One region of the Exiguobacterium sp. s40 genome, then DNA from elsewhere that is predicted to be linked to it. Evidence: predicted binding sites of a transcription regulator. Region 1 holds the regulator's gene; each other region holds the start of a gene.
The links. The regulator Rex, encoded in region 1, represses fermentation and respiration genes when NADH is low (regulators of the CRP and FNR family bind a similar motif). The targets are predictions, from matches to a motif close to TTGTGAAATATTTCACAA.
Positions count from the first base shown of each region.

Region 1 (2,205 bases):
TCCTGCATCTTGGCAATCTCTTCTTGTTGCGACTCGAACTGCTTCTTCTCTTGCTCATAAATCGCGGCCTTCTGCTCGAGATACTTCGTATAGTTGCCGACGAAACGACGGCTCCGGTGGCGCGACAGCTCATAAACGACCGAGACGACGCGGTCGAGGAAGTAGCGGTCGTGGGAGACGATCAAGACGGCGCCTTTATAACCGCTCAAATACTTCTCGAGCCAACCGAGCGTCTCGATGTCCAAGTGGTTCGTCGGCTCATCCAAGATGAGCAGGTCTGGACTTTGAAGGAGCATCTTCGCCAGGGCGAGGCGGGTCCGTTGTCCGCCGGAGAGCGTATCGATGCGGCGTTCGAAGTCGTCCGGATAGAAACGCATCCCATGAAGGACGGAGCGGATCGTTGCCTCGTATTGATAGCCGCCGCGGTCTTTGAACGTATGCTGTTCTTCATCGTAAGACGACAGCAGGCGCTCATAGGCGGCCGGGTCGTTCAAAATGCGCTCTGAACCCATGTCTTGCTCCATGCGGCGCAGCGTCTTTTCTTGTTCGATTAAATCGGTGAAGACATTGAGCATCTCATTCCAAATTGTCTCGTTGGATTCGAGTCCTGAATCTTGGGCCAGGTAGCCGATGGTGACGTCTTTTGGCTTCATGATATCGCCCGAGTCGTAGTTGTATTCCCCGGCGATGACTTTGAGCAATGTCGACTTGCCGGCACCGTTACGGCCGACAAGCGCGACGCGTTCGCCTTCTTGAATTTCGAGTTTGACGTTCTCTAAAATCGGCTCGACGCCGAATGATTTCGATAAGTTATTGACTTGCAGTAGGATCAAGTGAAAAAACCCCTTTCTCTCTATTTAGTATACTTTATTTCTTCCCCTTTTCAGGTATATTCGTTGAGTGGTCATGTGAATTCGTTTACAATCAAGGTGTATGAAATTAGATTCGTTTGAAACGCGTCGTAAAAAGGAGGCTCTTTCCGTTGAGTCAAAACGAACCAAAGATTCCGCAAGCGACAGCCAAACGGTTGCCACTATACTATCGGTTTATCCAAAGCCTGCATTCATCAGGAAAACAGCGTGTCTCTTCTGCTGAACTGAGTGAGGCGGTCAAGGTCGATTCGGCCACAATCCGTCGCGATTTCTCGTACTTCGGTGCGCTCGGTAAAAAGGGATATGGCTATAACGTACAGTATCTGTTAGACTTTTTCCGTAAGACACTGAATCAGGACGAGATTACGAACGTCGCCTTAGTCGGGGTTGGTCATCTCGGGACAGCTTTCGTCAACTATAACTTCCTTAAAAACAATAACACACATATCGTCGTCGGGTTCGACGCAGACGAGACAAAAGTCGGCACGACGATGTCCGGTGTCCCGATTCATCACGTCGATGAGATGGAACAGATCATGAAGCAAAACAAGATTGACGTCGCGATTTTGACGGTGCCGTCTGTCTATGCACAGCCTGTCGCGGATGACTTGGTCCGCTTCGGCATCAAAGGCATCTTGAACTTTACACCGGCCAGGCTTACTGTGCCGGACACGGTCCGCGTCCATCATATCGACTTGTCGATCGAACTCCAGTCGCTCATTTACTTTATGCAACACTATCCATCTGCTGAGGGGGTCCATCAATAATGGAATTACTATCATCGTTGCTCGTCGTCGGTATTCCTGGGGGAGCGAGTATCTTCATTATCGCCATCGTCGCGCTTATCATCTTCGGGCCGAAGAAATTGCCTGAATTCGGACGCGCCGCCGGACAAACGCTCCGTGAGTTCAAAAATGCCACGAGTGGCATGATGAACGAGCATGACGAGAAAGACAAGAAAGAAATTGAGAAGAAAGAGCAGTAAGCGATGAGCCATCAACCTGATCAAGAACGGGCACTGTCCGACCACTTGACAGAGCTGCGGAGACGACTGATGCTGTCGGCATTTGTCGTCTTTGCCTTCTTTTTGATTGCTTTGCCGAGTGTCAAATATGTGCTCGCCTATCTCCAGGCCGACCTCGTCGAACGAGGGCTTGAATTGAACGCCTTTGGGGTCGCGGACCCGCTCATGATTTATTTGAACTTGGCGCTCGTCATCGGTCTCGTCGCGGCTGGTCCGTTTCTACTGTATCAACTGTGGGCGTTTGTCGCACCTGGTCTGCATCCGAACGAGCGGAAAGCGACGCTCGCCTATATTCCGATCATCTTTATC
Region 1 is NZ_JACSLC010000013.1:68,985-71,189, reverse strand. Features, by position in the region: gene KNP02_RS11735 (ABC-F family ATP-binding cassette domain-containing protein) at 1-833, opposite strand, end outside; gene KNP02_RS11730 (redox-sensing transcriptional repressor Rex) at 983-1,639, shown strand; gene KNP02_RS11725 (twin-arginine translocase TatA/TatE family subunit) at 1,639-1,857, shown strand; gene tatC (twin-arginine translocase subunit TatC) at 1,861-2,205, shown strand, end outside.

Region 2 (2,205 bases), on a different contig from region 1:
TAGAGGTCACCGATCCCGCCGTGTGCCGTTGGCGAGTTGACGATGATGCGGCAAGCTTTCATCCGGAGTCCGAATGCGAGGATGGCGTCGTCGTCTGTCGAGTGGATGGCTGCCGTATGACCGAGACCACCGATTTCAAGCATCTTCTCTGCGATGGCGAAACCTTCTTCACGCGATTGGACTTTGTAGGCTCCGAGTACTGGGCTAAGTTTCTCATGTGAGAGCAATTCTGTCGCGCCGACCGTCTCGAGTTCGGCAATCAAGATTTTCGTGTCGGCCGGAACGCTAATTCCAGCTTTCTCGGCGATCCAGGCTGCAGGCTTCCCGACGATTTCAGGGTTTACCGCACAAGAGTCTGTTTTAATGACGAGTGTCTCGAGTTTTGCTTTCTCTTCTGGTGAGCAGAAGTAGCAACCGAGCGCCGTCATTTCGGCTTTCACTTCTTCGTAAACTTCTTGGTCGACGATGATCGCTTGTTCAGATGCACAGATCATCCCGTTATCGAACGTTTTCGACAAGATGACGTCCGAGATGGCACGTTTTACTTTTGCTGTCTTGTCGATGTAGGCTGGAACGTTACCAGGACCGACACCGAGGGCCGGTTTACCAGTTGAATAGGCTGATTTGACCATCGCCGCACCGCCTGTTGCGAGGACCATGGCGACTCCTGGGTGGTTCATAAGTGCTTTCGTCGCGTCGAGTGACGGTTTTTCAACCCATTGGATCAAATGTTCCGGTGCGCCGGCTTCGATGGCTGCGTCACGAAGGATGCGGGCCGCTTCACTTGAACACTGTTGTGCCGACGGGTGGAAGCCGAAGATGATCGGGTTACGTGTTTTGATGGCGATGATTGCTTTGAACATCGTCGTTGATGTCGGGTTCGTGACCGGTGTTACCCCGGCGACGACGCCGACTGGTTCCGCGATGTACGTGATGCCGTTTTGCTCATCGTCTTCGATGACGCCGACCGTCTTCTCACCACGGAGTGAGTTATAAATATATTCTGTCGCAAAGATGTTTTTGATCATCTTATCTTCAAACACACCGCGACCAGTTTCTTCATATGCATGTTTCGCGAGTGCGACGTGTTGTTCGAGACCGGCTAGCGCCATCGCCTGAACAATCGCATCGATTTTCTCTTGATCAAACGTCATTAACGTGTCGAGCGCTGTATGTGCTCGTGTGACGAGCGTGTCGACCATCTGTTCTGCTGATGTTTCCACTACTGCTTTCTCTTTAACTGCCATGTTGGGTTCCTCCTCATGAATGAGAGCTTATACTGCTGACTTGATGGAGAGCACGGGTCGATCAGTGGTTTGATAAGAGTTTGTGCTTTCCTTCACATTCATAGAATACAACGTTTCCAACAATTTGTGCGTGACAACAATGTGAACTCTTTCACAATATTTTTTGAAGAATGAGGATAGGTCTTGCTTTTTGATAGGACGCTCAGTAAAATCGTATGCGTTTTCATGAAAAGATGAAGTCTAACAAATGTGAACGCTTACATATATTGTGGCGCCTGTTTGTCTGATGTGCTGTGCAATTTGTCACGCAACAAGGATTGTCGTCCACCCCGCCCTCGGTCGTGTATAATGAAGAAAGAACCTAATTAGGAAGTGACATGACTATGCCGAGACAAGACGCAGCCGATCAGTTCGTAAAACTGATCCCATTAATCCGCAGGAAGTTGTTACGCCGTTCCGACCTCCCGCAAATCCCAAACTTGAACTTTTCCCACTTTCATCTCCTCATGTTGATTGAGGATGAGGGCGCCGTGACGAACGGACACATCAGCGAGACGCTATCGATCGCCCCGCCAAACGTGACGCCGCTCATCACGAAGCTCGTCGATGAGGGCTACATCACCCGCGTGCCGGACGAGCGTGACCGCCGTGTCATCTGGAACCAGTTGACCGACAAAGGTGAGCTCGTTCTTCGCGAGCGGCGCGACTCGTTTCGACGCTTGTTCGAGGACCGCCTCGCTTTTTTAGACGAGGAAGAGACGGATCGATTGATTGACAGCCTGAAGACGTTGACGGAGATCGTCGAGAAGATGGATAAGAGCGAGGGATGATTTTTACTCGTCAACATCCACGTCTTCTTATATAATCGAGGATGAATCAATCGAACAATGGAAAGAGAGATGACATGTAATGGGTCGTAAATGGAACAACATTAAAGAGAAAAAGGCGTCAAAAGACG
Region 2 is NZ_JACSLC010000008.1:47,687-49,891, forward strand. Features, by position in the region: gene adhE (bifunctional acetaldehyde-CoA/alcohol dehydrogenase) at 1-1,247, opposite strand, end outside; gene KNP02_RS09065 (MarR family winged helix-turn-helix transcriptional regulator) at 1,631-2,077, shown strand; gene KNP02_RS09070 (YebC/PmpR family DNA-binding transcriptional regulator) at 2,157-2,205, shown strand, end outside.
Region 2: adhE (bifunctional acetaldehyde-CoA/alcohol dehydrogenase) is a predicted target of Rex. The motif match lies at 1,387-1,404, and genes of this name have one in related genera.

Region 3 (2,205 bases), on a different contig from region 1:
CGTGTCATGGGCGTCCTCGAAGCACTCGCTATGGGCATCACACCGCTCGGATTTATCTTATTCGGCGCATTGAGCGAATGGGTGCCCGTCGCATACCTCTATTCTATTTGCATGGTCTGCCTGCTCACCATCACGTTGTTCGCGATGCACCGCATCCGTCACGACATTGCTGCCGAAAAATCAGATGTATTGGCCGATGCGCAAAGCGCTCCGGCGCATCAGTGAACACAAAAAGACATCGAACGTTTCAGTTCGATGTCTTTTCTGTTGATGGGAGGACTCGTTTCTCTAACAAGAACGGTCCGAGTGGGATGACCGACGCCATGACGGCGAGCACTAACACTTTGAAGCCCCAGTTGAAACGCCATGCCATATAGACGGCTGCCGCCACGTAAGCGACGAACAGGAAACCATGGGCCGCGCCGACGATACTGACAGCGAGCGGCATGCCCGCCAAATACTTGAGCGGCATCGCGATGAGCAACAAGAGTAAGAAAGACACTCCTTCTGTGTATCCGAGCCATTTAAAATGTGTCGCGTTCATATTCGTTCTCCTTTTCAATCGATGCTACGTTCATCGTAGCCGAAAGTGGTGAGGTTTGTCACAGGAGAACGTCATAAATCCGTTACGCTATTTGACGATTTGGTGAACGATGCATGACTTTTGTTTCCACGAACTTGCGAAGGAACAATCCATCGACGCCAAGTTTACCAGCATTGTAGCCTGCGACGAGGATGAGGACTGAGACGATTAACATCGTCGGGTTCGTGCTGACCGTACCTGAGAGCAAGAACGCCATGTTCATGACGAGACCGAAGAAAGCGGCGCTACGTGTGAGGGCACCGAGCAAGAGCCCGAGACCGACGAGAAACTCACCGTAAGGAATCAACACATCGAACAAAGCCGCGTTCGGGATGGCGAAGTTCTCTAAAAATGCTGCCCACCAACCGGCAACGGCTGGGTGATCACCCGTGGCGAGGGAAGCTGCGTTTTGAAGATAACCACCCGACTCGAATCCACCTGTGATTTTGCCCCAGCCTGCTGTGAGCCAGTGATAGCCGAGCCAGAGACGAAGGACTGTCAAAATACCGGTAGCGATGTTGTGGTTCTGCCAAAATTTTATGAACATGATAATTCCTCCTTTGAATGAGTGAATGATGATTGATATGTGATTACATTCACAATATACCATCTATGTTCACACTTTCACATAAGTTAGGGCAAGAGTTCACGTTTCGTTCATATGTGCGTCACAGGTCAGTCACTTTTTGGAAATTGGTCAATTTGAAAAGGACGTCCGCGAGGGACGTCCTTGTTTGAGTTACAAATTCACTTCTTGAGGGGGCTGTCCTTTTTTATTCATCACGCGCATCGACTGCGGCGCGATTTTCAAGATGACGAGTTTTGGATCGTCCGGACCATCGAACCAGCCTTCGAGTTTCTCGTTCCATACTTTTTCTTTCATCGATTCATCATCCGATACACTCGTCTCGCCTAAAATCTCGAGATACGTATCCCCGACACCATCGCCGTCATAACCAATCAAAATATGCGTATACGGATTGTTTTTTAATTCATCGACTTTATCCGTGTCTTTCGACGTTGCCGTGTAGAGTGTCAGTTCATCATGGAAAAACGTCATATAACGGCTGTGCGGCTTGCCTTTATAGACCGTCGCCATCGTCCCTACGTTACTATGATCTAAAATCTGTTTGGCCGTTTGCATTGCATCCATTCCGAAAAACCTCCTTGTGATAGTCACTCGTATATTGATTCCCCTGGGGCAAGTGATTAAACACGCGGACAACAAAAAACCTGCTCGCCGAAGCGAGCAGGTTATAAAATTCCTTGAGATAAGGAAGATTAGATTTTTTCAACGTTAGAAGCTTGTGGTCCACGAGCTCCGTCAGTGATTTCGAAAGTTACTGCTTGGCCTTCTTCAAGTGTCTTGAAGCCGTCGCCTTGGATTGCTGAGAAGTGTACGAATACGTCGTCTCCGCCTTCCATTTCGATGAAGCCGTAACCTTTTTCTGAGTTAAACCATTTTACTTTACCTGTGTTCATAATGAACCCTCCTGAAATAAACGCTGTGCGTTCTAGTAGTGCCTTACTAGAAAAAACTGACCAATAAAAAACCACAAACCTCTAGGATTATCTTAAACGAAAAATAATCCAAAGCGTTTTGTGAATTATGTTTCCAGCTA
Region 3 is NZ_JACSLC010000015.1:57,613-59,817, reverse strand. Features, by position in the region: gene KNP02_RS12565 (MFS transporter) at 1-225, shown strand, start outside; gene KNP02_RS12560 (DUF3817 domain-containing protein) at 248-544, opposite strand; gene KNP02_RS12555 (DoxX family membrane protein) at 627-1,130, opposite strand; gene KNP02_RS12550 (pyridoxamine 5'-phosphate oxidase family protein) at 1,323-1,736, opposite strand; gene KNP02_RS12545 (cold-shock protein) at 1,865-2,065, opposite strand.
Region 3: KNP02_RS12555 (DoxX family membrane protein) is a predicted target of Rex. The motif match lies at 1,168-1,185, and genes of this name have one in related genera.

Region 4 (2,205 bases), on a different contig from region 1:
TGAGTGTCGCCGAGACGAGGGCGATTTGATGTTCATGCGCCGTATGTTTGATGATCCGTTCGGCAGATTCTGTCAAACCGCTATCGATGATTTGATCGGCTTCGTCGAGGACGATCGTATGCGTCTCGTGAAGTTTCAACTTTTTCTTCTCAATGAGTTCGACGAGTCGGCCCGGTGTCCCGACGATTAAATGTGGTTTTTTCTTCAACCGGTCGATTTGACGTTTCAACTCGACGCCACCGATGAACGAAGCAATGCGGACGTCACCTTTCTCGGTGAAGCGTTGCGCGACCGTTTGAATCTGCATGACGAGTTCACGCGTCGGCGCGACGATGACGACTTGGATGCGGTCGTTCGAAGCGTCGATTTTTTCGATGGCGGGTAATAAGTAAGCAAGTGTCTTCCCGGTACCTGTCGGCGCTTCGATCGTGACGTCTTTTCCGTCAAGAAGAAGCGGGAAGGCTTCGGCTTGGACCGGCATTGGTTCAGTAAAGCCAAGGCGATCCCAGGCTTCGTTAATAAATGGTTTTGTAAAGTTCATATCAATTCTCCTTATCGTGGGGCAAAAACAAAGGAAGCATAAGCGCTCCCTGTCTTAGATATAGCGAACATGTTCATTATCTTGGTCGAATGAAGAACGGAGTGTCTGTGTGAACGTCTGTCCGTCCTCGATGAGTTTGATGTGCACATCGATTTGGTCAGCCGACGCCTCGACGCCTTCGACGGTGAAGCCTTGATACACACGATACTGCAATTCTTTCGTCAACCGTTCGTATGAAGCGAGCTCTGGATACGTCGCTGCCACGTCAATCGGGCGCGAGATGAGAGCAACGAGCAAGTTATCGCGGTAGTCGATGAAATCCTCGTTTTCGATGTCGTCGTCAAACCGAATCCAAAAACCTGCGTCTTCAAATTCTGTGATGAATCCGTCACGTTGTTCACCGTTATCCTCTACTTTAAGAGAGATGCGGTCACCGGTCTTTAAATCGTGAGCGGCTGTCAATAATTCGTACGTCATGGGAAGAACCCCTTCCTCTTCTACAATGTTCTGCCTTCATTGTGTCCGATATAAGGCAAAAATTCAAGTTCTATCACCGAGGTGTGAGGTACATCACTACGAAAACTGTATAAATCGTCACATCCCATCTGAAATGATACAGAAATGAGTTGAATCCTGCCGAAACAAGACTTATCTGTTTCAGAAGGAAGGGTGTTTGCATTATAACAGTATTTAAAGCGCTTACAAAAAACGGCTTTATGCCAACGTTCATGAGATTGTTACAACTTTCACAAGAATGTAAAACAAAATGTTCACGTTTTCACGTACACTCAACTTATAGACAGCACGCAGTTATCTCAACTATGAGGAGTGACCCACAATGGCAACCGAAATTAAATCAGCCTGGTCAGGATTTGTACCTGGGCAGTGGACGAACGAAGTGAACGTCGGTGAGTTTATCCGTTTGAACCGACACGAATACACAGGGGACGATCATTTCCTCGTCGGACCGACCGAAGCGACGAACCGTCTTTGGGCACAAGTGATGGAATTGACGAAAGAAGAGCGGGAACGCGGTGGTGTTTGGGCGGTCGATCAAAACAATCCGTCGACAATCGTCTCGCACGGACCGGGATACTTAAACAAAGAGCTCGAGAAAGTGGTCGGCGTTCAAACGGACGAGCCGTTCAAACGTTCGATTCATCCAAACGGCGGGATCCGGATGGTCGACGCTGCCCTTGAGTCATACGGTTTCGAGCCGAACCCTGAAATCACAAAGATTTATTCGGAAATTCGCAAAACGCATAACCAAGGTGTCTTCGATGCGTACACACCTGAGATGCGGGCGGCGCGGAAGTCAGGGATCATCACAGGTCTTCCTGACGCTTACGGCCGGGGACGGATCATCGGCGACTACCGTCGTGTTGCCTTGTACGGGTTAGACTTCTTGATTGCAGAACGTAAAAAAGACTTGGCGAACCGTGGCGGTTTCTTATCAGAGTCAGATATTCGGACACGGGAAGAAATGTCTGAGCAGCTCCGGGCCCTCCAAGAGTTGAAACAACTCGGTGCGGCGTACGGGTTTGACCTCGGCCGTCCGGCGGAAAATACACAAGAGGCGTACCAATGGGTATACCTTGCATATCTCGCAGCCGTCAAAGAACAGAACGGCGCCGCGATGTCACTTGGACGTGTCTCGACATTCC
Region 4 is NZ_JACSLC010000009.1:37,607-39,811, forward strand. Features, by position in the region: gene KNP02_RS09490 (DEAD/DEAH box helicase) at 1-541, opposite strand, end outside; gene KNP02_RS09495 (hypothetical protein) at 596-1,018, opposite strand; gene pflB (formate C-acetyltransferase) at 1,380-2,205, shown strand, end outside.
Region 4: pflB (formate C-acetyltransferase) is a predicted target of Rex. The motif match lies at 1,276-1,293, and genes of this name have one in related genera.